Regions from separate parts of the Paenibacillus sp. DS2015 genome, predicted to be linked through region 3. Evidence: predicted binding sites of a transcription regulator. Region 3 holds the regulator's gene; each other region holds the start of a gene.
What was found. Region 3 encodes Rex, which represses fermentation and respiration genes when NADH is low (regulators of the CRP and FNR family bind a similar motif). Its sites were predicted from a motif close to TTGTGAAATATTTCACAA; they were not measured.
Positions count from the first base shown of each region.

Region 1: J2T13_RS17290 (TorD/DmsD family molecular chaperone) is a predicted target of Rex. The motif match lies at 5,125-5,142, and genes of this name have one in related genera.
Region 2: nirB (nitrite reductase large subunit NirB) is a predicted target of Rex. The motif match lies at 1,517-1,534, and genes of this name have one in related genera.
Region 4: adhE (bifunctional acetaldehyde-CoA/alcohol dehydrogenase) is a predicted target of Rex. The motif match lies at 6,421-6,438, and genes of this name have one in related genera.

Region 1 covers NZ_JBNPWS010000021.1:13,695-22,246, forward strand. Annotated here, with positions in the region: gene J2T13_RS17260 (MOSC domain-containing protein) at 1-588, shown strand, start outside; gene J2T13_RS17265 (GNAT family N-acetyltransferase) at 593-1,141, opposite strand; gene J2T13_RS17270 (DUF2164 domain-containing protein) at 1,175-1,435, opposite strand; gene J2T13_RS17275 (glutamine--tRNA ligase/YqeY domain fusion protein) at 1,612-3,288, shown strand; gene J2T13_RS17280 (MFS transporter) at 3,345-4,598, opposite strand; gene J2T13_RS17285 (hypothetical protein) at 4,513-4,698, shown strand; gene J2T13_RS17290 (TorD/DmsD family molecular chaperone) at 5,219-5,905, shown strand; gene J2T13_RS17295 (1-phosphofructokinase family hexose kinase) at 6,090-7,031, opposite strand; gene J2T13_RS17300 (efflux RND transporter permease subunit) at 7,233-8,552, opposite strand, start outside.
Region 2 covers NZ_JBNPWS010000016.1:60,746-69,297, reverse strand. Annotated here, with positions in the region: gene nirB (nitrite reductase large subunit NirB) at 1-1,447, opposite strand, end outside; gene ric (iron-sulfur cluster repair di-iron protein) at 1,625-2,341, opposite strand; gene J2T13_RS14940 (hypothetical protein) at 2,575-3,306, opposite strand; gene J2T13_RS14935 (hypothetical protein) at 3,393-3,923, opposite strand; gene J2T13_RS14930 (FAD-dependent oxidoreductase) at 4,043-4,606, opposite strand; gene J2T13_RS14925 (winged helix-turn-helix transcriptional regulator) at 4,628-4,945, opposite strand; gene J2T13_RS14920 (sugar phosphate isomerase/epimerase family protein) at 5,120-6,088, opposite strand; gene J2T13_RS14915 (Gfo/Idh/MocA family protein) at 6,140-7,222, opposite strand; gene J2T13_RS14910 (sugar phosphate isomerase/epimerase family protein) at 7,215-7,982, opposite strand; gene J2T13_RS14905 (Gfo/Idh/MocA family protein) at 8,043-8,552, opposite strand, start outside.
Region 3 covers NZ_JBNPWS010000033.1:31,455-40,006, reverse strand. Annotated here, with positions in the region: gene panC (pantoate--beta-alanine ligase) at 1-739, shown strand, start outside; gene panD (aspartate 1-decarboxylase) at 732-1,115, shown strand; gene J2T13_RS21645 (tetratricopeptide repeat protein) at 1,253-1,882, shown strand; gene dinG (ATP-dependent DNA helicase DinG) at 2,220-5,081, shown strand; gene J2T13_RS21635 (redox-sensing transcriptional repressor Rex) at 5,121-5,792, shown strand; gene J2T13_RS21630 (amidohydrolase) at 5,761-7,068, shown strand; gene J2T13_RS21625 (DUF5590 domain-containing protein) at 7,105-7,617, shown strand; gene J2T13_RS21620 (hypothetical protein) at 7,890-8,432, shown strand; gene J2T13_RS21615 (AAA family ATPase) at 8,425-8,552, shown strand, end outside.
Region 4 covers NZ_JBNPWS010000016.1:70,729-79,280, reverse strand. Annotated here, with positions in the region: gene J2T13_RS14985 (stalk domain-containing protein) at 1-202, opposite strand, end outside; gene pflA (pyruvate formate-lyase-activating protein) at 401-1,141, opposite strand; gene pflB (formate C-acetyltransferase) at 1,198-3,459, opposite strand; gene adhE (bifunctional acetaldehyde-CoA/alcohol dehydrogenase) at 3,734-6,346, opposite strand; gene J2T13_RS14965 (Crp/Fnr family transcriptional regulator) at 6,668-7,384, shown strand; gene J2T13_RS14960 (formate/nitrite transporter family protein) at 7,808-8,552, opposite strand, start outside.

The DNA.
Region 1 (8,552 bases), on a different contig from region 3:
AAATCATTACAGACCGGAATATATAAAGAACAAGTGGAAGGTAGAGTATTTGTTGGTTCGGAACAAATGACGGGGGATGGACAAGCCGATCTTGTGCATCATGGTGGCCTTGATAAGGCCGTGTGTGCATATCCTTATGAGCATTATTCCCATTGGGAAAAGGAGCTGGATAGGAAATTAGACTATTCTGCTTTCGGTGAGAATTTAACGGTCATGGGATTGCTTGAAACTGAAGTGTACATTGGGGATATTTATCAAGTGGGGGAAGTGGTGCTTCAGGTCAGCCAACCAAGGTATCCTTGCTTTAAGCTGTCCCAGAAGCACGGAGTAACAAACCTTCCAGCCCGGGTCATTGAGACGGGTTACAGTGGGTTCTACTTGCGTGTACTGCAAGAGGGTTATCTATCGGTAGCGTCTACCTTAAAGAAGCTTGAGTCGCATCCAGCACAACTTACGATAGCTGAAGTGTTACATTTAATGACCCATGGCCGAGATGCCGAGCAGGTTGAACAATTAAAGAAAGCTGCCGAACTAGATGTATTGGCCTTAGACCTAAGACAAAGATTTCAAGGCTGGCTTCATATGTAACGAATTATCTTACTTGTCTCCACTCACTTAGGATCATGCCATAGATGGCATGATTAACGTGGCCTTGGGCTAGCTGCTCAGCTTCACGTACAATACCTTCCAGTACAAATCCAAGACGTTCAGGTATAGCGCGGCTAGGATGATTTCCTGTAGCACAACGAATTTCGACTCGGTTGAGATGCATCTCCATAAATGCATAGTCTATGAAAGTTCTGCAGGCACTACTCATGAGACCTTGCCCTTCATAACCTTTGCCCAGCCAGTAACCGATACTAACGGAACGATTGCGCCAATCAATCTCATGGAAGCCAATAATACCTGCAAGCTCACCACGTGTCCAAATACCGGCACTAATACCACCATTCTCGGCTCCTTGCTTAACGGCATTCTTAATAAAGTTGAGTGTATGGTTAACTTCCGTAATGGAATCAACCCATGGAAGCCACTCTCGTAGTTTGTCACGTGAACGATTCGTTAGATCAAATAACTGTTTTGCGTGCTGGTGTGCTAGTGGTTTTAGTTCAGTCTGTTCATCTAAAACATAAGTAAACATGCCATGCAGCCCTTCTTTCCATTCTTAATAGAGTTACCTTGAGCGAGTCTGTTTCACATTTTGTTCGAGGGAATATAAATCATCCTCTAGCGAGGTCATTTGCTGTCTAACGAGGTGTCTAGAATCACTAAGTGCTTGATTATAGACAATGGGTGCCATATGCGACATGAAGAAGTCCATCACACTATCAGCGGCGAGATCACCAATAATCTCTCCACGCTCTTTTTCGAAATATTGTTGAATAAGTAGAATGACCTGATCTCGTTGATCTTTTGAAAGTTTCATCGTTTTCATATACAGAGTACCTCCTAAAATTTACATCGTCCCTATTCATGCTACCTCATAACAAATCCCCCGTCAAAAGGGTAGAGGTGAGGCTTATTGAACTATCGACGCATTACGGGTATATTTATATGAAGAGTTTTAGTACAGGAATAGACAGATAATATAAGGACGAAAGGTTGATTGTCATGGAGAACCCAAGTACACCCTCCAATTTTATTAAGAATGTGATAACGGAAGACCTGAACTCCGGTAAGGTAAAAGAAGTAGTAACACGTTTTCCTCCGGAGCCTAACGGTTATTTACATATCGGACACGCTAGGGCGATCTGGATTAACTTCACCCTAGCCGACGAATTTGGTGGAAGGACTCATCTGAGATTTGATGATACGAATCCCATTAAAGAGGACACAGAATATGTGAATTCCATTCAAGAGGACGTAAAGTGGCTCGGTTTCGAGTGGGAGGAGCTCCGATTTGCATCTGATTATTTTGATGAAATGTACAGCCGTGCTGTCGTGTTAATCAAGAAGGGCAAAGCATACATTGATGATCTTAGTGCGGATCAGATTCGTGAGACTCGAGGTACGTTGACGGAACCTGGTAGTAATAGTCCATACCGTGATCGTAGCGTAGAAGAGAATCTGGAGTTGTTTGAAGGCATGCGTTCGGGTAAATTTGCTGACGGTGGCAAGGTGTTACGTGCCAAGATTGATATGTCCTCACCTAATATTAACCTACGTGACCCTGTTATTTATCGCATATCTCATACTTATCATCACAATACAGGGGATAAATGGTGTATCTACCCTATGTATGCTTTCGCACATCCATTAGAGGATGCTATCGAGGGAATCACACATTCCTTATGTTCACTGGAATTCGAAGATCAACGTCCGTTCTATGATTGGGTAGTGGCTGAATGTGAAATGCCGAATGTACCCCATCAATATGAGTTCGGGCGCTTGAATGTGGCACAGACGTTAACAAGTAAACGTAAGTTGAAGTTACTGGTTGATCAACAGCATGTGGATGGCTGGGATGATCCGCGGATGCCAACAATTTCAGGACTACGTCGTCTGGGTTATACGCCGGAGGCGATTCGTAACTTCATTTATGAGACGGGTATTTCTAAGAGCCAAGGCGTCGTGGATCGTCAAATGCTGGAGCACTTTATCCGTGAAGATCTGAAGTTGAAAGCTCCTCGTACGATGGCTGTATTGAATCCGCTAAAAGTGGTTATTACGAATTATCCAGAAGGCCAAAGTGAATGGCTGGAAGCAGAGAATAATAGTGAAAATCCTGAGATGGGCAATCGGCAAATTCCCTTCTCACGTGAAATATATATTGAACAAGATGATTTCATGGAGGTTCCACCTAATAAATATTTCCGGCTATTCCCGGGTAACGAAGTAAGATTGAAGAATGCTTATTTCATTAAGTGTAACGAGGTTATCAAGGATGAGGAAGGGAAAGTCGTTGAAATTCATTGTACCTATGATCCTGAGACGAAGAGTGGAAGTGGATTTACCGGTCGTAAGGTGAAAGGCACGATCCATTGGATTGAGGCGAGTCAAGCCGTTCCGGCTGAATTCCGCTTATTCGAACCACTGATAAATGATGAGGAAGTTGAAGAGGAAGTCATTGAAGGGGCACAAGAGAAGACGTTCCTTGATCAATTGAATCCCAATTCGCTTGAGATTGTCCAAGGATATGTAGAACCTGGAATGAGAGTGGTAGCACCTCAGGATAAATTCCAATTTTTCCGGCACGGCTACTTTAACGTCGATTCCAAATACTCCACACCTGGACATCCAGTATTTAACCGGATCGTCTCGTTAAAAAGTTCCTTCAAACTTAAATAAACCAATTAAAAATAACGAGCCTGTAGGATTTTAACTACGGGCTCGTTATTTTTAATTTATTTCAGATCTGTGAACAGCACCTGATCTTCATTAGAGTCATCCAAATCTTCTTCCTGTTTAGGGGAAGGTGGCGTATACCCATGTTTTGCAATGACGTACCACATGGATCCAAATCCTAGGGCGCCAATGAAGGCGAACAAGGTACCTGTTCTATACATAGCTTCAGCACCAAAGCTCTGGAATATCCATCCACCCATGAATCCACCGACGATACCTGCGAAACCACTCCATGTTAGCGTATATACTGCTTGACCTGTTGCACGGTAAGGCTTGGGAACGAGGAGGAGGCTAAGCTGTGTACCCACATAGAAATAGCCTCCAAAGGTAATACAATGAAACACTTGGATCAATACAACCTGGATGGGGAGGGTGGCATCAGCCATAAGCATCCAACGAAAGCCAAAGAGTAAGCTTACGAGTGCGAGGCAACCCATCAACCAAGAAATGTTACGTTTGAGGTAACGATGAAACAGTAAAAATACAGCGACCTCAAAAAAGGAAGATAAGAATACGGCTAATCCTACCATCTTTTTGGAACCGCCAAGTTCTGTAATGTATAGAGACATAAATGTGTTATTCATGGCATTAGGAATGGAGACTACAACACCAAGAACAATAAATGAGAGAAAATAACGATTTACCAATATATTTGCGAATCCTCTAATATATAATGTGGGCGATTCCGAAGGCTTCTGAAGCTTAGGAAGTAGCATGAGTACTCCTATCGCCAACATAAGTAGAACTGTGAATACAATGGATATTTTTGCTACACCTGTCCAGTCTAGAATCAGTCCGGTAGCTATGGCGATGACGCCCCATCCTAGAGAACCCCACAGGCGGAAGGATCCGAATTTATAGCTTGTATCTTCAATATATCCAAGAATAAGACTATTACTGTGCGAGAACACAGGAGACTGGAAGAAGAAGAATAGAACCATAGATATATATACCAAGACAAAGGTATCAGATTGGAATACAAATTGAACCATAACTAGTGTCCCTATCATCATAATAAGGAGTACTCGTTTCATATTATGAACTCGTTCGCTCCAGAATCTCCAAAAAGGATTAGCCAATAGAGAAACGATAGGACCTAAAGCTAACAAGCTCCCAATTTCAAATTTGTTCATCCCAGCATCCTGCAAGTACAGTTGAAAGAAGCTAGTGAAGATTACCATAGTACCGTATATCAAAAAGTTAAACAGCTTTAAAGAGGATAAGGAAGATTTCGTATCTATGGATTCACGCAATAGCGACATTCCTTTCCGACTGATTGCTCTAACCGATAATGAATTCTTAGGAGGCAACAACAACACTTTATCACGTGTTGAAAGTGGTTTCAAACCATAAATTAAGCGAATTCCTAGATATTATAAATATCTCTCTAATTAAAGGGGAAATAAATGTAGTCAACACTTACGATTCATGCGGTGGATGATGAGACTGGCCCATCCAATAGCCATTTGTGGCTGTCTAGATCAGTTTATACTTTCTTGAATAAATATAACCACTGTACGAATGAATCATATATGGATGATGATGAGTTTACTCAAATAATGCACACTTGGGGATACACCTGCAGGTTATAGAAGAGTATAAGGTGACAAATTATATAGTAAGCGCTTGCAATATGAGTTATGATAGCGTTCAAGGTAGCCGATTCCCCCTAGTAATCGTATGCCGTGTATTGATAGAATATGATCCTCGTATAAGCGGGGATCCCTTTTTTTTGAAGTAGTAGGTGTAGGTGTAGGTGGTTATTATTTAGGCGGCGTAGTGTGAAGTAGATCACTTAAACTATTTAACATTTGATGTATTATTAAATCAAGAAAGCGCTATCTTTACGACTGCAGAGGAGGTTATGAATGATATGATGACCATGACTATAGAATCTTTAGATGAGTCTAAGGTATGCTTGAAGTGGATAGAGGGAAGAGGATGGGGTTATCAACTACTGATTGATTTCTTAGGTGGTCCACCGAGCTTGTCTTTAATCGCCCAATGGCGTCAGTATATGATGATGAGAGATGAGATTGTACTCACAGAGGGCGGACAGAAGCTGCAACAATTATTATCAGGCATCGCTCCACAGCAACTGATGGAAGTATGTATGACAGAAGAATCTGAATACAGGCGATTGTTTGATAGTGAGAATTCCATGTTTCCTTCCCTCTGTGAGAGTGTTTATCGCGGTTTGAAGGGGGAGGATCTTGCGAATTGTATGATGGATATCCATGAGATGTACGCTCACCATGGCATTGTCTTTAATAAGTTGAATCATGAGCGGGATGATCATATCGTTCTAGAGCTTGAATTTATGGCTGTACTTGTAGAACGCACTTTAGATAGCAAGCGGATCCATAGCTCACATCTTGAGCTTATTGATTCCCAGATTCAATTCCTTGATCAACATCTATTACAATGGGTCCCATTGCTTGCTGAGGATCTCTCCTTCATCACTCGGAGCCCCTTATATATGGAAGTTGCAAATGTTCTCAAAGAATTTATTACGGATGACATGAAGATGCTTTGTGCTTGGCGTGCTAGTATGATCTAATCATATCTCTACATTTAGGGATACATAGCCACATAACCACATAAGACGTATATAAGCTGGGGCCTTGGAAAGAGAAGGAACCGGCTTTTTTGTTGAAATGAGTCAAAGTAGTGACGTACATACCCCTATTCATCGTAATACGAATACCATCTTTTTGAGACGATATCGTCGTATCGTTAAGTTTCTATCCCTTGATCAGCGTTATTTCTATTCCTTGCTGAATCATTGCTATATCTTCAAGAGTGACCTTGCCGGCCATCTTATTCAACGTATTGGCAGTTCCACAGGCTGCACCAAGTAGAAGTACATCTTGGATGTCGGACCCACGATATAATGCAGAGACGAGCCCTGCCATCATGGCATCGCCACTGCCCACAGGATTGACAGCTTCTACCTGAGGAATATGGATTCGATACTGATAGTCAGCAGATACAGCGAGTGCACCGCGTTCTCCTTGGGATACAACAACAAACGGTGTACCCTCTTTGATAAAGGAAGACATAGCCTGAAGAGTAGATAGGTCATTACCTGGAGCTATTCCTAGCAGTTCGGCTAATTCATGCTCATTTAGCTTCACCAGATCTGGTCTTCCATGGAGACCTTCACGAAGGGCTTCGCCGCTGGCATCTAGGGCAACCTTGGCTCCCTGGTGATGGGCAATTTCGGTAAGCTCGGCATAGATCCATGAGGGACATCCTGAAGGTATACTACCAGAGAGGACAATACAGCTAGAGGATTTAGCTAATTGTTCAATTTTGTGACGTAGCCGTTGTAAGTCTATCTGGGTAATGGGTGGCCCAACCTCAATAAGCTCAGTGTGAGTACCTTGTGTAGGATCAAGGATGGTAATCGCACGCCTTGATTCGCCGTGCGCAAGAGTCAGGAAATCAGTAGGAATGGATTCTTCCTTCAGACCTGAGAGAATAGCAGCGCCGTTGTAGCCAGCAACGAAACCCGTTGTAGTCACACCTTCACCTAAAGCATGAACTACACGAGCAACATTAACACCTTTGCCGCCAGGAACGGATAGGTATTCATGGGTTCTATGTAGATGATCTACATAAAAGTTAGACACGGTATAGGTAATATCTAAGGCTGCATTTAAAGTGACCGTTGTAATCATCATGTGTAACTCCTTTACGAACTTAAATTCTAAAGATGGTTATACATACGTTATTTTATCATGAATGAGATCTGATATACGACGATACATCGAAAAGACGCGCCCACCTTTCCCAGAGGGAAAAGAGAACGCGTCTTTAAGTTCATTCGCTATACGTTGGAACGATTCCTTTTCAAAAAAATTTAAATCTCGATTAGCGTGCGATTAATCCTGTACTTTAGGTTTTCTGAATTTCATCAAGAATTCATATACAATCGGTACGATGACTAGTGTTAACACTGTAGAACTGATCAGACCACCAATAACAGTGATTCCGAGTCCGCGGGATATAATACCCGCACTGTCCTCAAGTCCAGTAACGAGTGGCAGCAATGCGCCAATAGTGGCTAGAGCAGTCATGAGGATTGGACGAAGACGTGTTCCACCTGCTTCGAGTAACGCTTCACGTGTAGTCATGCCTTCTTCTTCTTTATGAATAACGCGGTGAATGAGAACGATGGCATTCGTCACCACGATCCCAATGAGCATAAGCGCGCCCATAAGGGAGGACACATTCAGTGTTTCCTTAGCAAGCAACAATCCGACGAGCGCGCCGATGACTGTGAATGGTAAGGAGAACAGGATGGCGAATGGTGCGAGACCACCACCGAAAGTTACGACGAGCACAAAGTACACTACAGCGATAGCGGCCGCCATGGCAAGACCAAGCTGCTTGAAGGTGTCATTAATTTGTTCCGTCGACCCCCCAAATGTGATCTCGATCCCATCAGGCTTATTGATCTCTTTAATTTTAGCTTCAAGATCGGTAGAAGCGCTACCCACATCTGCGGTAATGATATTAGCCGTAATAGAAACAGTCATTTTACCATCTGTACGTGTAATGGAGTTAGGGGAGACACCCTTCTCTACCTTGGCTACGTCCTTGATGGGAACGGCCATACCCAGTGGAGAAATAATAGTCTCATTACTGATCTCATTCATATTTTTATAATCATTCGTGTCTGTTTCAATGTAAACTTTATAGTTTTTGTCATCTACTTCTATTTCAGTTAGAACGGGACGCTCACGAACAGGACTCAGTTTCATGGCAATCTGCCCTGCAGTAAGTCCAAGTGAACTCAATTTCTCCTGATCAGCTACAATCGTATATTGATCATAAGAAGTAGATAGACTAGTCTTCGCTTTGTCGAAGTGTTCTGTATCTTCCTGAACGAGTTGTAGAATTTGGTCGGATATCGGCTTGATATCTTCGAGACTATCACCGAATACACTAACGCTGAGACCCGAACCAAGCATGCCGCCAGTCATATCAAGGGTTGCCCATACGCCTTTTGGAACTTCCTTTTGTAAATTTTCAACCAGTTCTTTCTGGACATCTTCGAAGTTCTTAGTATCGGTATTGTATTCTATATAGAATAACCCTGAGGTGGATGCACCAGCCCCACCCATAGGATTACTACCTCCAATGGAATATTGCATCTTCTCAACACCTGGTTGGTTTAGGATATACTTCTCCGCCTCCAA
Region 2 (8,552 bases), on a different contig from region 3:
CTTGTTTAGCTGCTGCTTCCTTGAATCCATCTCCAAGTACATATTGCAATATTTGCTCTACAACGGGTTTACAACCTCCACATGAGCGAGTTGCACCTGTACAGGCTTTGATTTCATCTACAGTTGTTAATCCTTGATCTGTAATAACATCCACGATCGTCTTTTTGGTGACACCGTTACAACCACATACAATCTCATCATCTGCCATTGTTTCAACCGAAGATTGTTTATTGGCTCCTCCACCACATCCTGTACCCATAAGCGTGGCATAGATGTCGTCTGTCATTTGTGCTTGCTGTTTAATTAACTTCTGTAAATTAGAAGATTCCGTAACATCTCCGAACAAAACTGCACCTACAATTACATCATTATGAAGAATAATTTTCTTGTAGGTTCTCTTCCAATCATCTTTTGCAATAATCGCCGCATGTTCCGGTCCTTCGATAAATTGTCCAGCAGAGAATACATCAACCCCAGAAATTTTAAGCTTGGTCGATACTACCGATCCTTCATAAGGAAGAGTGTCCACACCACATATATGTTTCGCTAACACATTTCCTTGTTCAAACAGTGGGGCTACCAGCCCGTAACATACCCCTCTATGTTCAGTACATTCTCCTACTGAATATACGCCCTCGAAAGATGTACGCAAGTAATCATCTACTAGAATACCACTACCTATATCTATACCACTTTCTTTGGCCATAGCTACATTAGGTTTAATGCCTACAGCCATCACGACAAGCTGCGCCTCAAGTGTACTCTCATCACTAAACCGTAACCCACTTACATGTTCTTCACCGATAACTTCAACGGTTTGTTTGCCCATAGCAAACTTAATTCCTTGCCGCTCTAGTTCATTCTTAAGCATCAACGATGCACTTTGATCTAGCTGACGTTCCATCAGATCATCCATTAAATGAACAACAGTTACATCCATACCCAGATTCACAAGTCCCTTTGCTGCTTCTAATCCTAATAATCCCCCACCAATAACAGCAGCTTTCTTGTACGTCTGTGCAGCTATGAGCATTTGATTACAATCATTAATGTCCCGAAAGCCCACAACGCCTTTCTTATAACTCCCTGGTACGGGTAGAATAAAAGGATTCGAGCCCGTTGCGATAATCACTTTATCGTAAGGAACTTTTAGTCCATCTTCCGTAACGACCAGTTTATTCACCTCGTCGATCTTCAGTACAGTAGTGTCTGTGTGGAGTGTAATTTGATTGTCTTTATACCAATTCCAGTCATTTAGAACGATATCATCAATGGTTTTACTACCCTCTAGAACATAAGATAACATAATCCGATTATAGTTAGGATGAGGCTCACTACCAAACACTGTAATATCAAAAGAACTGTTTAATTTTAAAATTTGTTCAACTGCACTAATCCCTGCCATACCATTTCCAATCACGACTAATTTTTCTCTTTTTGTTTGCATCATAAGAAGTTCCCCTTCCATTTCTAACCAAACTTTATAATACAATTATATCAAATTTTAAACACTTAGTTGTGATAAAATTCACATTAGTTGTGAACAATATCACAATAATGTTCACAAATTCATTAAAAAATTAAGAATAGCCCCTTGACAAAGGGAACTATCCTTAATTTTTCTCTACGCTTGTGGATAACGCGGAAATAAAATGTTGTTCTCTAAGTGAACATGTTCATATGTCATTCGTTCTAACTCAGCAAGACGTTCATACGTCAATCGGTAGGTTGTACAAGCGTTAACAGGAGGTGTAAAATCATTCGTGATTTCACGTAATTTCTTCAGTATATTGCCAGCTTCATCATGCTCACTCTCCAGCCCTGAAATAGCCTCCCTTAATTTATTATCGCTAGAGGTATTCTGAGTCTCGTCCCAGATCAACATTTGGGGGAATATCTCCACCTCTTCCTTGGTTGTATGTTCAAGTAGTTCATTCTTTAATACGGTGTATAGCGCCTCCACCTCAACAAGATGAAGGTCATGATGACCATGAACTCGATTTACCCTAGTCACATTTTTCTGAATCTCGGGAAGTTCTTCTCTTAAATAATCATGATGTTTACTTACTATATATTGAATCAATGTAGAAGAGTCCATTTGAACATAAACATTTTTTCCCCCTTGGTTATCCTCTAGGCCGGCATGATTAGCAGCTAAATGATGAAGCTCATCAAGTACTCTTTTCAACTCTAGACCCCGTTCTTCAAGCGCCTCTTGTAAGGGCCGATTCCCACCGCAACAGAAATCAATTTTATGATCACGGAAATAGTCGCTTGCTTTCGGAAATTTGATCACAATTTCACTGACCTTGTCCTCTTTATCAAATATAAGTGTACTCATATCAATTTCCTCCTAGTGTTCTTGCTCTATTTATACTTATCAAATTACACCTGAATGACATCATACATTGTGATTTCACTCACGGAGAATCAAACAATTTGATGTCACTAAACAAGCAGATATGCCTTCTCTGTCCTTAAAGACGGTAACCATATCTCATAGAAACACTAAGCAATGAATTGTGCACACTCATACATTCGAACATAAAAAAAGACTACCTGTAGTAGGTAGTCTCACAACGAGTTAGCTCTATTCACTAATTCAATATTAACTTCATCCTGTGGTTGAAGCTTCATATCAAGTCCATTCTCCAACAATGTTTTATTGTTAACTTTCATAATCCATTTCTCGCCAGCCTTTGGACTATAGCCATTTACCATAAGAATGATTTTGCCATTATCACTGAGTACTACTACGCCTGTTTTTCTTAGCACTTCTCGGATACTTTGATCTTCTACATAAGGATTAATATATGAGTGTGAAATATGGGGTTCTATTGTGCCACCATTAATCGTAAAGATCACAGCATATCGAGCATCCTCACTCTTAGATGCTTTTATAGATTGAACAGCTATGATGATGTTATCCTCTGCTTGAAGAGTAACATCCCCATTTTCCTTATCCAGATGCTTATCATTAAACTCAATAGACCACTCTAATTCAGGATCAAGCGTCACATCGGTAACCGATTCAATCTGATTATCAGATGATATATTCACCACTCCACTAGCATTTAAAGCTTCCTTTATGGATACACCTGGTATTAAACTCTGTTCCAATTGTTTAAACACATGAGAGGGTATAAGATTGCCTTCCATATTAATTAAAATCCCGGACGAGTTACTTGCCGATTGCATAATAGGAATAGACACTTCCGTACTTTGATCTGGGCTACATCCTGACACGATCATAAAGGCTATAATTAAAGAGCCCTTAGCAAAATACCGCTTGTATAATTTCCTCATCTGTACACCACCTTGAACATAGGAGTCTCTTTATTCTACCTTAAATGAGAATAAAGATCATCTTCTTCATATAGTCCAGGTTCGGATTAGATGGATAAGGTCGGCATAGAAACCCACTCTTGATAAACAGGGAAAGGCATTTTAACCTTTTTAAAAGGTTTGCCTACTTTAACAAGTGGGATCTCACTCATATAAGTAGGTACGAAATAAGATGATATGATCTCCAGTTCTTCACCACTATAAAATGCTTCCTGACCCAGTAAGGGGTGGAATAAAATAATTTTCTCATATTGCGACCAAATCATCATTTGTAGGATCATACTTTGGAATTTTGCATAGGGTAAATTCACTTGTTGTGAACCCGACTCATCCGTCTTTTGATGCTCGCTCCCTACACACTTCCATCCTTTGGAGCCATAAATCCATTTTTGATTCATAATGCTATGATCATCTATAAGTGAACTGCTCCACATACTCGACACTGATTCTGGCCCATAGTTACGTACTAGCTCAGAAGCTTTGTCATCAATAGTCTGAACCTTAACCGCAGCACTTTCAAGTTCCTTACTATGCCTAATGCCATAAGTGGTTTCTTGGGAAAGTACAATTTTTCGCAATTTTTTCACTCTCCTTTATTCCAAAAGAAGTTTCACCCAGATGATCAAGCTGTATAGATATACATTTCAAAATAAAAAAAGCCCCATATCACAAAAACGTGAAGGGACTTTCTAACAAACTATTTAATCACATCATGATCAACATACCGAGTACCATTCAATGAACTTATAACCCCAATAGCTACTCTTGCTCCATCACCCGCTGTAATAATGGTATGCACACTAACTCCAGCAATCGTACCTGTTGCCCATACACGCGGCAAGCTTGTACGTCCCTCAGCATCTACTTCCACAATAGTCTTAATACGGGGTTCTACACCATCTTTCAATTTAAGTCCGATGGTTGAAGCAAGTTCGGTTGATACCCCTGTTGCCAAAATGACATGAGCGGCTTCATAGGATTGTCCAGACTCCGTCGATACTTTCACACTGTTAGAATCCGAAGTAATTCCAATGACCTTATCTTCTACAAATACAGCACCGAACTTCTCTGCTTGCTCACGTCCCGTTTGTAGTAGCTCTGGGCCAGCAATTTCCTTAACGCCGTAATGGTTCTCTATCCACGCACGTTTAGTCATACTAGCATTGCTATCAATCACGATCGTTTCTTTCCCTGCTTTAGCGCTAAAAATAGCTGCACTACCTCCTGCGGGTCCGGCACCAATAATAATGATATCTGCCATTGAAATCAACCTCTCTTCTATTTATTCTACCCAGCTTTCAGCCCACAATTGGACCTGTTGCATTACGGGTCTAAGACCTCTACCTTTATCCGTCAATTCATACTCAATACGAACAGGCGTCTCGGGATACACATGACGAACAAGAATACCCTCACCTTCAAGATCTTTCATCCGCTCAGAGAGCATCTTATCACTCATTGAAGGAATAAGATTGGAAATATCCTTAAATCGTTTAGGTCCATTCATTAATGTCTGAATGATAAGTCCATTCCATCGTTTGCCGAGAAAAGAAAAGGCAGACTCGAAACGAGGACACAAATTCATTTGTTCACCTTCCATAAAACTTTCACCTCATTAGTATATTGCTTAATAACAAGCTTTCGTTTAGTTAGTATATTTCATTTTACCACACTTCATGGTGTTTTAAAACATTCAATTCCAATTTTATAACGATTATTGAAAAAAAGAAAAACGACTACCTCAATGAGGTAGTCGTATCCCAACATTATTAACCTATACCCACCAGATGTCTCCAATAGGCTCTTCAATAAGTACTTGTTGAAGATTCTGAACAGCTTTAGAGAATCCTTCTTCAACAGACATTAGAGCATCTTCGTGTTCAATACTCACAACATAGTCGTATCCTACTAAACGCAATGCACTAATAATGTCTGCCCACGTCTTAATATCATGTCCGTAGCCTACGCTACGGAACTGCCAGGCGCGATCCAGCATATTTCCATAAGACTGCATATCTGTAAGGCCATATCTATTTACGTTGATTGGATCAATGGAAGTATCCTTAGCATGGAAGTGATGAATCGCTCCAGCACGTCCTAGGATATGTATCGCCTGCACAGGATCAATACCTTGCCACCACATGTGACTTGGATCAAGGTTCGCACCAATGGTCTCACCCGCTGCTTCACGTAAACGAAGTAACGTAGCTGGCGTATGCACGGAGAAACCTCCATGAAGCTCTAAACCAATTTTCACATGATGATCAGCTGCAAATTTAGCCTGTTCTGTCCAATAAGGAATAATCTTATTCTCCCATTGCCATTTCAAGATCTCTTGAAAGTCATTCGGCCATGGGGCCACAGGCCAGTTCGGGTATTTAGCATTCTCATGATCTCCAGGACATCCGGAGAATGTATTAACCACTGGAACCTCAAGCTTCTCAGCCAGTTCCACTGTCTTAATGAAATCATCATGATCCGCTTGTGCTAGATGCTTCTGAGGATGAAGCGGATTACCATGACAGCTCAGTGCACTAATTGTAAGTCCACGTGACTCTACGGCATGTTTGAAGTTTTTGAGTGCTCCTGCATCCTTTAGTAGCTCTTCTGGCTTACAGTGCGCATTACCAGGATTACCACCTGTCCCAATCTCAACAGCTTTAAGCCCTTTGGAAGCTACATAATCCAGTGCATCTTCTAATTTACGTCCACCAAATAACACCATAAATACGCCTAATTTCACCGGTATTCCTCCTCATTGTGTATATACATTCAGTTCTGCTACCTTATTATATTAGTCAAAATAAACGGCTTTACCTGTCTTCGCTGATTCATAGATGGCTTCCAGAATTTCAGTTACGACCAAGGCCTGTTCTGGACTCACGATTGGATCTGTATCATTAATGACAGCATCCAACCACATTCTCGCTTCACGATCAGCGTCGGTTTCTGTTGTACCTGAGTAGAAAGCTACTCCGCCTTCACCTAGAGCAATATTCGTCTCATACAAACGACTCAGCTTCTCACCATTGATACGAAGACCATCCTTCATATCCGCTCCAGCTTCTGTACCCGCTAGAATTGTTTTTGCTTCGCCAATCTCTACAACATTGAGTGCCCAGCTTGATTCCAAGACGATTGTAGCACCGTTCTGCATCGTAATAAAGCCGAAAGCAGAATCTTCTACTTTGAATTGTTCAGGATCCCAAGGACCAAATGCATTAGCCGCATTCTCACGATGTCCAAGTTTGTGGAAAGTTGAACCCATAACACTCTTCGGCTTGTAATTATCCATTAACCATAATGTTAAATCAAGTGCATGCGTACCGATATCGATCAGTGGGCCTCCACCTTGTTTCTCTTCATCAAGGAATACGCCCCAAGTAGGTACAGCACGTCGGCGAACAGCTAGAGCCTTACCATAGTAAATATCTCCTAAATCGCCATTCTCACACATTTCCTTAAGGTATTGACTATCGTCGCGGAAACGGTTTTGATATCCAATAGTTAATTTTTTGCCTGTGCGTTTAGCTGCTGCTAACATTTCTTTAGCTTGCGCTGAAGTTTTAGCCATTGGCTTCTCACACATAACATGTTTTCCAGACTCTAATGAAGCTACTGTAATATGGGCATGTGAATCATTCGGCGTACATACATGAATGACATCAATACTTTCATCTTTAAGCAATTCCTTATAATCCGTGTATACTTTAGCACCTTCAGCACCATATTTAGCAGCTGCTTCTTCAGCACGTTCTTGGACGATATCACAGAAGGCTACCATTTCTCCAGTCGTTTGTTTCGAAAGACTCGGCATGTGTTTGCCAGTGGCAATACCTCCACAACCAATGATTGCAATTCTTAATTTTTTAGACATGTATAGGTCCCCCATTATTTTTGTAATTTTGTACCCACTCCATACTTGATGAGATACTCTCAAGCGGAGGGTTCTGACATAAGTCTTGTTCTACAACAATCCACTCTACGCCAACTTTGTCAGCAGCTTCAGCAATGGCAGCAAGATTCACTTCACCTTGTCCAAGTTCGACCGTCTGAGCAGAACCATCTTCAAGTTTCTTCATATCTTTCCAGTGAACGATAGGTAGTCTTCCAGCATATTTATGAATGTATTCCGCTGGATCATAACCTGCGAAATGAACCCAACAGGTGTCTAATTCCACTTGAAGTATTGAAGCTGGAACTTCCGCGTACATGGCATCGAATACCGTCTGATCTTGATATGACTCCGTAAATTCAAATTCATGATTATGATATAACAGTACCATTCCTTGCTCCTTACATTTTTCGCCAATAATCTTTAGATTATTAAATACTTCAGCCCAATTGCGTTCCTCTGGTGATAAGAAGGGCACGATTATATTGTTGTTTCCAATTTCTTTATTATACGTGATCTCCGAATCAAGATCATTCAGCAAACTCGAATATTGTGTATGCGTTCCTAACGCAACAAGACCATTCTCATCAAGTAGTCTTTTAACATCTGCACTGCTACGTCCAAAGAAAGTGTGGAACTCTACTCCTTGATATCCAAGCTCAGCTACTTTTTTCAGCGTTCCTTCAAAATCTTGTTCCATCTCTTCACGTACTGTGTACAATTGCAATCCTAATTTCAACATAACTGTTTCACCTCTGATTAAATTGGTTGTGCATTACATGAGTCTATATATTGTGAAAATTTAGTACATCAGTTGAGTTGCCTTTTGCGGCAGTTGGCCATATTCATAGGTACTTTCCATTCTAATGTGCTTACCTTCTAAGGAAGATTTCTGGAATGCATACATCGCTTCCAACACATGATACCCAAGTCTTCCATTTGCGCGGTGATCACGGCCTGCACGGATGGACTCCACCATCTCATTCACTCCGAGTCCCCGTTCGTTCTGGGCACTTTCAAATATAGGTGAAAGTAACTCCCATTCTTCTGCACCTGCTCGACGTAACTTCACATCACCATTAAAGAAGTTGGGGTCAGGAACCATCAAGGTACCCTCCGTTCCATAAATCTCCATCCAAGGTAAATTGGAACCACCTCTAATATCGAAGCTTGCAATCATCGTAGCTATTGCACCATTCTCAAAATCAATCGTACCCGAGAAATGTGTTGCTGTTCGAACAGGGATATGCTCACCTTTTTTGGGACCTGATCCAATGGTTCGGATAGGAATTTGAATACCTGCACTAGCGCT
Region 3 (8,552 bases):
AGTCGTTCTAAGTATATTTGTGAATCCGATCCAATTCGGTCCAGGAGAAGATTACGAAACGTACCCACGTGATGAAGAACGTGATTTGGCATTAGCTGAGCGCCACGGGATTGATATTGTATTTATTCCCACTGTACAGGAAATGTATCCAAAACAGGTCAAGACTAAAATTGTTGTCTCCGAACTAACAAGCTTGCTCTGTGGGGCATCTCGTCCTGGTCATTTCGACGGTGTGACTACAGTCGTCAGCAAATTAATAAACATCATTAAGCCGAATAGAGCATTCTTTGGTCTAAAAGATGCGCAGCAGGTAGCGGTGTTACAGCAGATGGTTACGGATTTGAATCTGGATGTAGAGATTATTCCTTGTCCCATTATTCGTGAAAAGGATGGGCTTGCACTAAGTTCGCGTAATGTATATCTTAGTCAGGAGGAACGTACACAGGCTCTAATCCTTTCACGCTCACTGAACGATGTTAGGGAGGCCATGAACTGCGGAAAGGCAACAACGGCTGCTGAAGCTCGCCTCATGCTTAATGAAATCATTCACAGTGCTCCGCTAGCCGTAATTGAATATGCAGAGGTGTTATCGTTCCCGGAATTATCACGTGTGGAAGATGATACGTTGTTAGTAGATCTTCAAGGTCAAGTGATCATGGCATTAGCTGTGAAGTTCGGTAAAACTCGACTGATCGATAACCTGTTATTTACGCCAAAGGAGGTACTTTCACTTGTATAGACATATGATGAAATCCAAAATTCACCGTGCTACCGTTACGGAAGCGAATTTGAATTATGTAGGAAGCATCACTATTGATGAGGATTTAATGGAAGATGCGGATTTGTTGGAGAATGAAAAAGTTCAGATCGTAAATAACAATAATGGTGCAAGGCTTGAGACATACGTCATTCCTGGCCCTCGAGGAACGGGTGTTATTTGTTTGAACGGGGCAGCGGCACGCCTAGTACAACCAGGGGACACAGTTATTATTATTTCATATGCTATGATGGCACAAGAAGAATTGGCAACACACAAACCAACCGTTGTGTTTGTAGATGAACATAATCGTTCAGTACAAAAAATGGACAAGGAAGTTCATGCAACCATCCTATAAGACGCATGAATTGCACATTTAATGCAATGTATGGTAGGTGGGGATATAAAGCAACACTTCAACAAAAAATGAACGTAGGGTGATCGAACTTTGAACCTTACTGATTTCATTTTTTGTTGAAGGGTGGGATGCAGGCTATGTTTCAACATGTATTCGCAGAAATGAACGACATGTTAGAGGAAATTGTCAAGCATTACCCTACTGCGCAGGATTCACATAAGCAGGTATTGCTCCAGAAATGGACGATGCTCAAATCCATGAGTGATGGAATTATGGAAGAATGGCTCTCGTTTGAAGAAAAGATGAGCGGCTTCAGGGAACATACGATGTTACCCCCAGTTTTTTCTTTAGGCGAGATTCCTGAAATGGGGATGGAATCATTCGTTCGTGGTCAAGGGTATTTCAAACTGCTAATGTATCGGCAGTCTATACAGCAATTTTCTCGCATTGTTTATGATTATCCGAATAGCCTTATTGCGCGATTATACCTTGCAATGGCACACCTTCATCTGGAGGAGATCACGGAGGCCATGATGCATCTGCAGTGGATTCTGCCATTAGCGGAGCACAAGAAACTGAAAGCTATGATATACAATGCGCTCGGGTGTATTCAGTTCAAATTATCAGATTTAGGAAAAGCGCAAGAGTATTTCACGATTGCATTGCAGCATGATCCGACGTTACCCGAACCTCTCCTTAATTTACAAGTCTGTCAAGGTAATCGTGGTCAACTACAGTATGGGAATCAATTGATTACGTTGATGTGAGAAGATGGATGTTATGAGGTGAACAAAAAGACGATACATGTTGCTCATTCGAGTAACGATGTATCGCCTTTTTGTTCAAAAATAAGAATGTATAAGTTTTCACTATCCTCTGCTGATATTGCAAAGATAATCATTTGGATCAATGAACACCTAAACCACTCTTCTTCTATAGATTAATTTTATTTGTTTACAAATATTTATCCTTCTTGATTAATTATTATTACAGAAATAGCTGCTGTTTATGAGTGAACGTCTGATGCTTCGTTCTACTTGGTGAATAAATTGTGATCTTCTGTTATGCTGGTATTGAGACTGGATTGAAAGGGATAACTTAATCATGAAATTTGCTGTACTGGACTTTGAAACAACAGGCAACCAGTCCGCCGATGAAATTATTCAAGTTGGACTTGCCATCATTGAGGAAGATCAAACCATATCCCGTGTATACGGGTCTTATGTTAATCCCGGGATACCCATCCCGCCTTTTATTACTAGCTTGACAGGTATTACTGAACAAGATGTAGCGGATGCTCCTTCTTTGGAAGAAATGATGATGGAACTCGTTCCACTTCTAGACGATGTCGTGCTGGTAGGTCACAATGTCGCTTTTGACTTTGGATTTCTCCAGAATGCACTGGATCGTTGTGGTTATCTGCCCTATGCTGGACGAATCCTTGATACTATGGATTTTCTCAAAATATGTTTCCCATCCTTGACGACTTATCAATTAGGATTGGTCTCTTCTCACTTTGAGATTCAGCATGAGCGGCCTCATCAAGCAGATAGCGATGCACTCGCGACGGCGCTCGTTCTATTGAAATGTCTTGATGAGTTGTGGAGCCTTCCACTCATCACATTACAGCGGCTTAGTGAGCTCTTTGCTAGCGAAGATAGTGACCTTGGTTGGTACTTTGATGGATTATGTCAAGAAAAGGAGAAACAGCCGGCTCAGGACCTTGAGAATCAAACCTATTATCGCCAGTTAGCACTAGCTGTGGAGGATTGGAATGAAATTGCACCCCCACGTGATAAGTTAGAAGATAACCCATTACGGACGATGGAATTCCCACAATATCTTGCTAGCATTGAAGAACGTTTGCGGGAAATTATGCCTCAGTACGAAGCGCGCGAATCACAGAGCATTATGTTCAGTGAGGTTATGACTGCCTTAGAGAACGAGAAACATCTTATTATTGAAGCGGGAACGGGTACGGGGAAATCACTTGGTTATTTGATTCCTGCCATATATCAGAGTGTCAAGAACGACCAAAAGGTGATGGTAAGCACCCATACCATTAATCTTCAGGATCAGCTTCGAGAACGTGATGTTCCTTTACTTACAGAAGTTGTCCCTTTTCCTTTTAAGGCTGCTGTATTTAAAGGTAGACAGCATTATTTGTGTTTGAGAAAATTTGAACATAAAATAAATAAAAAGGACTTTGCAAATCCCAAGGAAGACCTGCTTATAGCTGCCCAAATGTTAATATGGTTAACACAGACGTTGACAGGAGACGACGAGGAGCTGAACTTAGGTGGCCGAGGAGGCGACTTCTGGGAAACTGTAGCCAGTGATTCCGAATCTTGCTTAGGTCGTGCTTGTCCTTGGTTTCGTAAATGTTTCTATCATAGAGCGAAGCATGAGGCAGGAATTGCGGATGTCGTGATTACGAATCATTCTAAGCTTTTTACAGATATTAAGGCAGGGCATCAGCTATTACCAGCGTATGAACATTTGGTGATTGATGAGGCTCATCACTTAGAAGAAGTAGCTGGTAAGCATCTGGGACTTCAGATGAAATATTTCACGATCGTGCATACCTTAACACGACTGTACAAGGATAATCGTAGTGGGCAATTGCCTGCCTTACGCCAGCAAATTTCCTCTTCAGGGTATGAGCGGGCTTCTGAGTGGTCTTCACTTATTGATAGATTAAGTGGCGATTTGGTTGAAGTTAAGGAGCATTGGGATCGACTTAGTGATATGCTGTTTAGCCTTCTGCCTGAACGTAGTGATGCCGCACCGGGAGATACCGGTCAGTTCGTTCTACGTCTACAGCCTACGAAGAAACCACAAGATTGGGAAGCCTTATCTGCGCTTGAGCACCAGATACATGTGATCCTGAGCGATGTGGTTCGCAAAGGCGAGAAAATGATAAATGAACTTAGAGACGATCATGATGAGTACAACTCAGACAGCTTAGTGACAGATATCAGTGGGTTATTCAAGGACCTGAATGCAGAGAAAGAGGATCTTCGCTTCTTCATGTCACTCAAAGAAGAAGGAAATGTATATTGGATGGAAGCCAATGGTCATTTCAGAAGTAAGTCCTTACAATTGTTCGCAGTTCCTATAGATGTGAGTAAGCAGTTAAAGGAAGTATTCTTTGATAAGAAGAAAAGTATTATACTAACATCTGCTACACTTTCGATTGAAAAGTCATTTCAGTATATGATCGAGAACTTGGGCCTACAGGAAGCGGCAGATACTAACCGATTAATGACAGTCCAATTACCCTCGCCGTTCCGTTATCGTGACCAGGCACTGCTCGTGATTCCGCGTGACTTTCCGAGTGTGAAGGGGAGCATTGGCGATGTGCTCTTCGTAAATACATTGGTTAAATCTTTAGCAGATACAGCCGTGGTGACAAAGGGTAGAATGCTCGTATTATTTACATCATATCGAATGCTTCGTCAAGTGCACGAACCCTTGCGTCAAGCACTCTCTACTAGCGATATCACTGTCCTAGGTCAGGGAGTGGATACAGGGAGTCGAAGTAAGTTGATTCGCCGATTCCAAGATAGTAGTGCTTCTGTGTTGCTAGGTACGAGTAGCTTCTGGGAAGGTGTAGATATACCTGGGGAAGCGTTGACTTGTCTTGCTATCGTCCGCTTACCATTTCAACCGCCGAATCATCCACTTGTAGAGGCCAAAAGTGAGCTTTTGCAACAACAGAAGAAGAATCCTTTCATGAAATTATCGGTACCTCAAGCGGTGATTCGATTCAAGCAAGGGTTTGGCAGACTTGTACGTACAGCAAGTGATCGAGGCATTGTTATTGTGTATGATACACGCGTTATAGAATCTTATTACGGTAAATATTTCCTGTACTCGCTACCTGGCCCCAAAATGGAACACATGCCAATGAATCAGATGGTTCCGCGGATATCTGAATGGCTACATGAGGGTGGGGCATCTTGAATCGGCGAGATTCTATAGCAATAATTAGGAGGAGCAAGAATGAAATCCGAGAAAATATCAGAAGCTGTGGTCCGCAGATTACCTATCTATTTAAGGTATCTGTCGGAGCTTCAAAGCCGAGAAGTTGCTACTGTCTCTTCGCAGGAATTGGGTCAAAAGCTTGAACTAAATCCTGCACAAATCCGTAAGGATTTAGCCTATTTCGGTGATTTCGGTCGTAAAGGAATCGGATATGATGTTGCTTATCTTATTGAGAAAATTCGCCATATTCTGAATCTTGATCAGCGAATAAATGTGGTATTGGTGGGAGCCGGGAATTTGGGGCAAGCGTTGTCCAATTACAATACGTATCTCAAAGAAAATTTGAAAATTATTGCTGTGTTTGACTCTTACACACCTAAAATAGGCACAGAGATTAATACATTAAAAGTACAACCGATGGAAGAGCTTCATTCGACAATTGTTAATAACAACATTCGAATTGGGATCATTACAGTTCCGGCATATGAGGCACAAAGCGTAGCTGACCAACTGATTAAATCAGGCATCGAAGCGATATTGAATTTCGCACCGACAATTCTAAAAGCACCTCCTTATATTCGGATTCATGCTGCTGACTTTACAACAGATATGCTGAGTCTAGCTTATTATTTGAACAACGGAAAGGAAGAAGAAATGGATGACAAGCTCACCGACGAAGTGGATCATTAAGAACGGAACCTTTGCTGTTTCGAATAGTGTACAACCGGTTATTCGAGGATATATGGTTATTGAAGATGATCTCATTACGTACATTGGAGAACAAGCACCCCCTGTTGAACAAGATATTCCCGTGATTGATGGGACTCATTTGTTCTTTTTACCTGGATTAGTTAATACGCATGGGCACGCTGCAATGTCATTACTGAGAGGGTATGGAGATGATCTAGCACTTCAAGTGTGGCTTCAAGAAAAAATGTGGCCAATGGAAGCGAAATTCACTTCAGAAGACGTGTATTGGGGAACGTCCTTGTCTGTCATGGAAATGTTAAAGGGGGGGACTACAACCTTCTTAGATATGTACGACCATATGGGACAAGTGGCTAATGTTGTTGAAGCTTCTGGCATGAGAGCCGTATTAATGAGGGGGGTTATTGGTCTATGTTCTGAAGAAGTTCAGAATGAAAAGATCAAAGAAGCCATTGCCTTCGCTAAGGATTGGAATGGGCAAGCAGATGGAAGGATCACTACGATGATTTCCCCACATGCACCTTATACATGCCCTCCAGCTTTCTTTGAGAGATTTGTACAAGCGGCTCATGATTTAGATCTACCTATGCACACGCATATGTCTGAAACGTTGACTGAAGTCCAGCAGAATGTGAATGATTATGGCCTCAGACCCGTGGAGCATTTAGAGAAGTTAGGGATGTTTACACGACCTTCCTTGGTAGCACATGGTGTTCACTTAAACGATAAGGAAATTGACATATTGGCTAAAAATAATGTCGGTGTATCGCATAATCCAGGTAGCAATTTGAAGCTCGCAAGTGGTATCGCACGAGTGACAGATCTGTTGAAAGCAGGTGTTACTGTTTCTTTAGGGACCGATGGAGCGGCAAGTAATAACAACTTAGATATGTTTGAAGAAATGCGACTAGCTGCATTAATACACAAAGGGATCTCGGGAGATCCAACAGCCATTCCTGCGGCAGAGGCGCTACGTATGGGTACTGTGTATGGAGCTAATTCTCTATTCCTAGACCGTGTAGGAAGTCTTGCTCCTGGCATGAAAGCGGACTTCATTGCTGTAAATACAGATCAAGCTCATTTCTTACCTCATACTGACTTCATCTCTCATGTTGTATATTCAGCAAGTGCTAAAGATGTTGAACATGTATGGGTTGATGGTAAACAGGTTGTGAAACACGGAGCTTGTCTAACGCTCGATGAAGAACGCATTCGTCGTGAAGCACAGTTAGCATTCGAGGGCTTGTTGTCTCGTTAACAGCAGGGGTCTCACTCTCGGAGAAAGGAAGTTCAAGTGAAGAACAAAAAAAAGTGGTTTTTTTTTGGTGTTGTTATTTTTCTGCTGATATTGTTTGGACTTTATAGATATTACATATATATCATTCAAGATCAACACAGTCAGGAAGCGCTCGCGATCACTGCTGCCAAACAAAATACAGAGCTAGTAAAAGTAACGGATACACAGAAGTCAGTGTGGGACACTATTTCTTGGGTTATAGAAGGTAAAGATAACGAACAGAGAGATCTTATGGTCTGGGTTCAATTCACTGAAGATAATCAGCTCGCCTTGGAACAGGATGCAGTACACAGCGAGTTATTAGAGAATGGCGTATCCAAAGGTCAAATCCGATCAAAGATCATAAGTGAGTTACCGGGCATAGATGAAATCAGGATTCAAGCGGGAATGTATTATGGTGAATATGTATGGCAAGTGTATTATTTTGAAAAGGACCATTACTATTACCGTTTTTATAAGTTTAGAGATGGTTCACCCATAGGAGATCGCTATACTTTACCTAATCTATAAATAAGAGGTTTACAATAATATGACCGAGATATCCTTCGTGGAATCTCGGTCGTTTTTTATGGATGGAATGATAACGCTGAATGCGACTGGGTTCGACAATAACGACTATAATAAAACATAAAATTTTAAATATAGCCACACTTTACCTGCAAAATCTGATATACGATGTGATATACTTTATCATAGATTATTGATATACGATTTCGTATAAGAATAATATATCTATTTATAAAAATAAGTTTTCTGTCTATAAATGAAAGGAGAATGACTAGTTGAAACCACGTGTATTACCCATAATTATTACTGTCGTCCTCTCTGGTGCCCTTTTATTTGGTGGATGGTTTTTCTATCGGCAAATCACTTTGCAAAGTCCCTTACAGAGTATCGTGACCAAATATGAGGGAGTTAACAGCGCTCAAATGGACATCACGCATGACAAGATTGTTTTGAAACTTGATATTAAACCAAATACGCAGTTACCAGGACTTGTTCAACAACTAAAGACTGAAGGGAAGTCATCGATTGGAAGCCGTACTCTTCAATTTGTTGTTGTAGATTATTCCTCTGATATATTGAATGAGTTCTGGGAGAAAGCGATGTTTTCAGTAGCTGAAGCTATGGAGAATAAACGCTATACAGATATCCCTAAGACTCTAGAAGAAATGGCACAGGCTTCAGGCGATGTGAAAGTGACAACCCAAATGGATGATACAAATGTGTATGTGAATTTGATTAGTTCAACAGATGCTAAAGCTAGTAAATTCATTATTCTTCCTCGTGATCCAGGTAAATTGGAGGTGTTTAACAATGCCTAGATGGACTAAAGAAGTTTTGATTGGTTTCGTACCTGTGCTTCTTATTTTCCTTGCCTTTATTGGCGTGAATATTATTCCGGTACTCCTTGTAGTTGCGTTAGTAGGCGTTCTGACATTGAT
Region 4 (8,552 bases), on a different contig from region 3:
TGTCATTAGTGTTATTTAACTCACTTGATTCACTAATTTCGGGTTCAATCCCATTTGAATTACGGGTATTACCCCCATATACTGATTCGGTAGTCGTATTTGATGGAACAGGTACGGAACTTTCTGCACCAACTGGAATCGCTAACATAACTGTCTGAGTTACTACAAACAATGCAATCAATGTACTCTTCTTGAAATTCATTCATAATCTCCTCTACCCAATTTATATCTAACTTTCTCTCTTTTACATACTAATAGACGCAAATAAACCGAAAAAGTTTCTAAATAATGAAAATGATAAAAGGGTGTTATTCAAAAATTCGAATATTCAGCTATAGGAATAACGAAAGAGACACTCTTTCTCATAAGAAAGAATGCCTCCATAATGATTCATTTACATTTATCTCACTGCACTTGTTTGTTTACGTCCCTCTTCAATAAGGCGGTAAGCACGCTGTACTTCTTCATCAGAAGGTGAAGGAACACCTTGTAACGGGTATTCTCTACCCAGCTCTGCCCATTTATATACTCCCATTTGATGGTAAGGTAGAATTTCAAATTTCTCCACTCCATCAAGTGTACCAATAAATTGACCTAAATGAATCAAATCTTCTTCTTGATCATGAATGCCTGGAACATATACGTGACGGATCCACATGGCATGACCATGTTCAGATAACCATTGAGCTGTCTTTAGTGTACGCTCGTTGCTTCTAGCTGTCAGCTTGATATGTTTCTCATCATCGATATGCTTAATATCTAAAAGTACTAAATCAGTAACATCCAATAAATCTTGAATCTTACTAGCATCATTAAAACCATTACTATCAAGTGTTGTATGAAGATTCCAACGACGCTTTGCTTCCTTGAATACCTCAGCAACAAAATGAGCTTGCAATGAAGGTTCTCCACCAGAAACGGTAAGACCTCCACCAGAAGAACGATAATAGTTAATATACGGCTCAATCTCTGACAGTACATCTTCGACCGTCATCTCTTTGCCCTCATTCAATCCCCATGTATCTGGGTTATGACAGTATTGACATTTCATTAAACATCCCTGCATGAATAGGACAAAGCGGATGCCTGGTCCATCGACCGTCCCAAAGGTCTCCATTGAGTGGATATGTCCTTTAATCATATGAAGTCACCCTTTCCGCACCCGCTGTCTTAAGTGGTTATTATTGTTTACTTGACTTACATCGAACCATGGAATGTACGGTTAATAACATCCAATTGTTGCTCACGAGTAAGCTTGATGAAGTTAACTGCATAACCAGATACACGAATTGTTAATTGTGGATATTCTTCTGGGTGATCCATTGCATCCATCAATTGTTCTCTGTTGAACACATTAACGTTTAGATGATGAGCGCCACTACCAAAGTAACCATCCATCATTGCAACCAGATTAGATTTACGTGTGTCTTCTTCTTTACCCAGTGCTTTCGGTACGATAGAGAACGTATTGGAGATACCATCTAAGCTATCTTCATACGGAAGTTTGGCAACAGAACTTAAGGAAGCCAAAGCGCCCTTCTTGTCACGTCCGTGCATTGGGTTCGCACCTGGTGCGAACGGTTCACCTGCTTTACGTCCATCCGGTGTTGTACCTGTCTTCTTACCATATACTACATTAGAAGTAATGGTCAAGATAGATTGTGTTGGCAATGCACCACGATAAGTTTTGTTCTGACGTAGCATACCCATGAACGTTTCTACAAGTTCTATAGCAATGTTATCAACGCGATCGTCATTGTTACCGTAACAAGGGTATTCACCTTCAATGGTAAAGTCAATTGCGATACCTTTTTCGTTACGAATTGGTGTAACCTTAGCATATTTGATAGCACTAAGTGAATCCGCTGCAACAGACAGTCCAGCAATTCCGCATGCCATAGTACGAAGAATGTCACGGTCATGGAGAGCCATTTCAATTCTTTCGTAAGCATACTTATCATGCATATAATGAATGACATTTAAAGAATTCATGTACAGCTTAGAAAGCCATTTCATCATAGGTTTGAAACGTTTCAGCACTTCGTCATAGTCCAGAACATCTGCAGTAATTGCTGGATACTCAGGTCCTACTTGTGCTCCTGATTTCTCATCTATACCGCCATTGATTGCGTACAACATACATTTCGCAAGGTTAGCGCGAGCTCCAAAGAATTGCATTTGTTTACCGATACGCATCGCAGATACACAACAAGCAATACCGTAGTCATCGCCATAGATGGGACGCATTAGATCATCGTTTTCGTATTGAATGGCACTTGTTTCAATAGATACTTTAGCACAATATTTCTTGAAAGCTTCTGGAAGTTGTTCAGACCACAACACCGTTAAGTTAGGTTCAGGTGCTGCACCTAAGTTATATAACGTATGAAGGAAGCGGAAGCTGCTCTTGGTTACACGAGTCTGACCATTAACGGACATTCCTCCAATGGATTCTGTTACCCATGTAGGGTCTCCACTAAACAATTCATTATAGTCTGGAGTACGAAGGAATTTAACCATACGTAACTTCATAACGAAATGATCAACCAATTCTTGTGCTTGTTCTTCCGTTAAAGTACCTTCTGTTACATCGCGTTGTACATAAATATCAAGGAATGAGGATACGCGTCCAAGTGACATCGCAGCACCATTTTGTTCTTTAATTGCGGCCAAGTACCCGAAATATACGGATTGAAATGCTTCTTTAGCCGTTTTAGCTGGTTCGGAAATATCAAATCCATGCATTTCAGCCATCTTCTTCAATTCAGCAAGAGCACGAATTTGTTCTGATAACTCTTCACGTAGACGAATCACATCTTCATCGATCACGTCAACTTCCATTTCATTCAGTTCACGTTTCTTATCTTTAATTAGAAAATTAATACCGTAAAGTGCAACACGACGATAATCACCAATAATACGGCCACGACCGTAAGCATCTGGTAGACCTGTAATGATACCCGCTTTACGAGCTGCTCTCATATCAGAAGTATAAGCATCAAACACACCTTGGTTGTGCGTTTTACGAATTTCACTATATGTTTTGATTACATCTTCATTTAGTTTGAAACCATATTCTTCACAAGCGTCGATTACCATACGAATACCACCTAATGGTTGAATCGAACGTTTAAACGGAGCATCTGTTTGTACACCCACAATTTGCTCTTTGTCTTTATCTAAATATCCTGGATTATGGGAGGTAATCGTAGCTGGTGTATTGACATCAACATCCAACACGCCACCGTTATCTCTCTCTTGTTTCGTTAAATCCGATACAATTTTCCATAAATCCGTTGTGTTCTGCGTAGGACCAGCTAAGAATGCTTCATTACCCAAGTAAGGAGTAATGTTCTTGAGAATAAAATCATTTACATTAATCTTTCTTTCCCATTTACCTTTTTTAAAGCTTCTCCAACCAGATTGCACGTCTTTCATCTCTTTTTCAATTACCGACATCTTAATCCCTCCATCTATATATTTATATTATAGAGATCATGAACTTGAAGGTTATCTCAAGATCTCTTAAATTCCAGAAGCATAAATTGTGACTTTTTTCACATTATCGTTTCCATAATGTTCAAAATGTTACGATAAGGATGTCTGTTATTTATTACCCTGGAACCTTTATCCTTAATCAGCATACTTCAAATCAGAAGAAAGAACTGTGACAAATATCACTTTCGAGGTGATATTTGTCACTTTTAATTTATGGCTATTCCGTTATAATATTTTATTCAACTCTACCGTAGAAAGCGTCACGATATACCTCAGCAAGTTCTGTCACTAATGGTAATTTAGGGTTAGCTGTTGTACATTGATCCTCAAAAGCACGGTCAGCCAAATAATCTACACGAGATTCAAATACCTTCGAATCGAAGCCAATTTGTTGGAAAGATTCCTCTATTCCTAGAGCCTTGTTAAGGTCGCGGATTGCTTTAATCAAGCTGTTCACACCCTCTTCAGTAGTGCGAGCTGGTAGACCCAGAATGCGTGCAATTTCAGCATAACGCTCATCAGCTATGAAGTGAGAATATTTAGGGAATGAAGCAAATTTGGTTGGTTTCTTAGCATTATAGCGAATAACATAAGGCATCAAGATAGCATTCGTACGTCCGTGTGCCGTATGGAATTCACCACCCCATTTATGTGCCAAGCTGTGATTAATTCCTAAGAATGCATTGGCGAAGGCCATACCTGCTATAGTCGAAGCGTTATGCATTTTCTCACGAGCTAGAGGATCTGCTTCCAGAGCTGACTTCTCTAGATATTGGAACACGAGTTGGATAGCTTTAATCGCTAGACCATCTGTGAAGTCATTTGCCATAACAGAAACATAAGCTTCAATTGCGTGTGTTAATACATCCATACCAGTATCCGCTACTGCTACCTTAGGAAGCGAATATACGAACTCTGGATCAACAATAGCTACGTCTGGAGTCAATTCATAATCAGCTAGTGGATACTTCGTATTTCCATTTTCCTTATCCGTAATAACCGCGAACGATGTCACTTCAGAGCCTGTTCCCGACGTCGTTGGAATCGCAACAAATTTTGCTTTTTGACCCAGACGTGGGTATTTGTAAATCCGTTTACGGATATCCATGAATTTCTGTTTCAAGCCTTCAAAATCAGTATCTGGGTATTCATAGAATAACCACATCGCTTTGGCAGCATCCATTGGAGATCCACCACCCAGTGCAATAATACAGTCAGGCTGGAATCTATTCATCATTTCTGTACCACGATTTACTGTAATCGTTGAAGGATCTGGTTCCACTTCAGAGAACACTTCAATAACAACGGGTGTCTGACGTTGACGTAGATAATGTTCTACTCTCTCAACATAACCTAGTTTGACCATCATCGGGTCTGTAATAATGGCTACGCGAGTGATATCAGGCATTTTAGTCAGATATTGTGTAGCGCCTTTTTCAAAATAAATTTTGTTTGGAACTTTGAACCATTGCATATTCACAGTACGACGAGCCACCCTTTTCACATTGACTAAGTTGACTGCACCTACATTGGAAGAAGTCGAGTTACGACCATACGATCCGCAACCTAATGTCAATGATGGTAAATTTGTATTATAGATATCTCCAATTGCACCGTGTGTAGAAGGAGAATTCACAATGATCCGTCCTGTTTGCAGACGATCAGAGAACTTCATAATAACTTCTTCATTATGCGAGTGAATAACGGATGAGTGACCCATGCCACCGAATTCAACAATCTCAGCTGCACGTGCAATCCCTTGATCTGCGTTCTTCACTTTGTAGCAAGCAAGTACTGGACTCAATTTTTCAGCGGAAAGCGGGTATTTCGTACCTACTCCTTCAATTTCAGCAACCAGAATTTTAGTTCCAGCTGGAACTTGAATGCCCGATAATTCTGCAATTTTAACAGCTGATTGACCTACAATGGAAGGATTAACGGCACATTTATCTACATTCATTGCACCTGCAGTTAATTTAGCTGCTTCTTCTTTATTTACAAAATAGCAACCATTCGCTATCATTTTTTTCTTCACTTGATCGAAGATTGGCTCCTCAATAATAACAGCTTGTTCAGAAGCACAAATCATACCATTATCAAACGATTTAGATAGAATAAGATCTGTTACCGCTTGGTCGATATCCGCGCTCTTCTCAATGAAGCAAGGAACGTTACCAGGTCCTACTCCAAGAGCCGGTTTACCACAGCTATATGCTGCTTTTACCATAGCGGATCCACCTGTTGCTAATATAAGAGCCACATCTGGATGATTCATTAATGCGTTCGTTTTGTCCATCGAAGGAAGTTCAATCCATTGGATACAGTTGGCAGGAGCACCATTTTTGACCGCTGCTTCCACTAATATTCTAGCTGCTTCCTTGCTACACTCTTGTGCGGATGGATGGAAACCGAATATAATAGGATTACGTGTTTTGATAGAGATGAGAGATTTAAACATGGTTGTTGAAGTCGGATTAGTTACTGGAGTGATGCCCATGATGATTCCGACAGGTTCAGCAATTTTCTGGAAGTTTTCATACTGATTATCTTCAATTACCCCTACGGTTTTATCGTATTTAATGCTGTGATAGATGTATTCTGTGGAGAACATGTTCTTGGTGATCTTATCTTCATAAATACCTCGACCTGTTTCTTCAACTGCAAGTTTGGCTAGATACATATGTTTGTCTAGTCCAGCTAGAGCCATCGCTTGTACAACATTATCAATTTGTTCCTGATCCATTTTCATAAATTCAGCTTGAGCTACATTTGCCTTGTCAATTAACGACTGAATGTACTCTTCCGCTCCCTGTTTCTTCTCTTGGACAACTTCATTTTTCACTGCCATTTTCTCTCATCTCCCTAGTAGATTTTCCATTTCTCTTTCCTGAATTCATCATACCACATCTACTCTGAGAATTAAAGTGAAAACTTTCACAAACTTTGATTTATTTTTTGCTTCACTCCAAAAGCGCTTACATTTATATAAATAGAATATTTTTGTAGTAATTACAAATAATTGTTGTATTCAGCGTGATAAAAGTGAAATTTATCACAATGTTTATAAATTCGCCACTATTTAGGTCATTGACATCCCCACAAATGTGATTTTTAAGGGTATAATTAGTTTAAAATTTATCGAAAATTAAAGATAAGGGGATAATGACTTATGAGAGAACTTTTAAATGATATCGAAGCCCGTGGAAACACCAATTGCTTTTCCGAACAAAATTTTAACCGTCTACTCGTCAGTATGAAAGACAGAATCATTCCTGAAGGATCACATCTTTTCTGGGAAGGTGATTTATCTGATAAACTTTACTACATTAAACGTGGACGCATCAAATTAACGAAATCGACTGATGAAGGTAAGGAACTTATCCTCTATATGTATCAAGCTGGGGATATGGTGGGCCAGGCAGATCCTTTCTTCAGCTCCAAGCATAGTTTTAATGCTGAAGTACTTGAAGAAAGTGAGGTCGGGGTTATAGAACAAAAGGATCTAGAAATCCTAATCTGTCAGCATTGTGAATTTGCAATTGATTTCATGAAGTGGATGGGGATTCATCACAGACTTACACAAACGAAATTCCGCGATTTGATGCTATATGGTAAACCTGGTGCTCTCTGTTCCACTTTGATACGGCTAGGTAATACTTACGGTGAAGATCGGGATGGAAATACGCTAATCAACAAAAAAATCACCCATACCGATCTTTCCAATATGATTGGTGCTACTCGCGAAAGTGTTAACCGCATGCTGAGTGATCTACGTAAAAAAGATGCTGTAGAGTACGAGAATGGCATGATTGTCATTAAAAATATCACTATGCTACAAGAAATTTGTCACTGTGAAATGTGTTCAAAAGAAATATGCAGAATTTAGAAATAAATACTACTCTCCACACTTATAACCAACATTCTTGTTGCGATCGTACTTGCTTCACTTACAAGCATCAGCAGTTTTCTCCCGATCTATTACTAGATCTCATACTGAACGAACAAGAAGAGCCATATCTCTCATTTGATATGACTCTTTTGTCTTATCCAGTAAATCCGGATGAATGGCTATGTGGTAGGTAAACATCGCATTGTTTACATCTGGCATTGTCGTTTGATTCAGATGACAGACAGGAGGGAAATGTTACATTCTTGTCACGTTCATTCGAATCATTTATCTCACCTTTACAAAACAAAAGAGGATGAGCAACACACAGAGGGGATATCCCTTTGTGTGTTGCTCATCCATTAATAGAATGTCTAACATCGTATTCAATCACTTTTCAACATATTTCAATTATATTATATTCTATTTCTTACGGCGTACCGGTGAAATAACCCAATAGGCCATCCCAACGAACAAGCCACCACCCACAATATTTCCTAATGTCACGGGAATCATATTGTGTAACCAACCCGCAATAGAAATGGTTTCTGGGTGATTAGGCAGCAAAGTCGCTATACTGAGCAATGTCATATTGGCGACACTATGTTCATATCCACTTGCAATAAAGGCGAATAGACACCACCAGATCAGTGCAATTTTGGCCATTTCATTCTTAGTACGAGAGGCCATCCAAATCGCTAAACATACTAACCAGTTACATAGAATACCGCGAAAGAACAATTCAGACATCGGTAAATGCATTTTTTTGGCCGTTGCTGTAAACAACAAATGTTCCGCTGGAATATCCTTGAACAATCCTGTACCGATAATGAGTACACTTAGGAGCACAGCTCCAAGTAAATTCCCCAAGAAAACGATCGTCCAGTTCTTGGCTGTATCCTTAACAGTCGTCCTCCCTGCTAATGTACTCATCGTAAAAAACATATTGTTACCTGTAAATAATTCAGAACCTGCGAACATGACAAGTGTCAGGGCAATACCAAAGGAGGCCCCCATCACAAGGGGTTGAAACGGTGACTTTATAGCAGCTAATGGCGCTCCTAATGAAAAAATCAAGATGATACCTATGCCAACGTATGCTCCTGCTAATGCTGCTGCAATCGTATATCGGACCCAACTCTCGTTCATTTTATCTTTCTTCTTGACC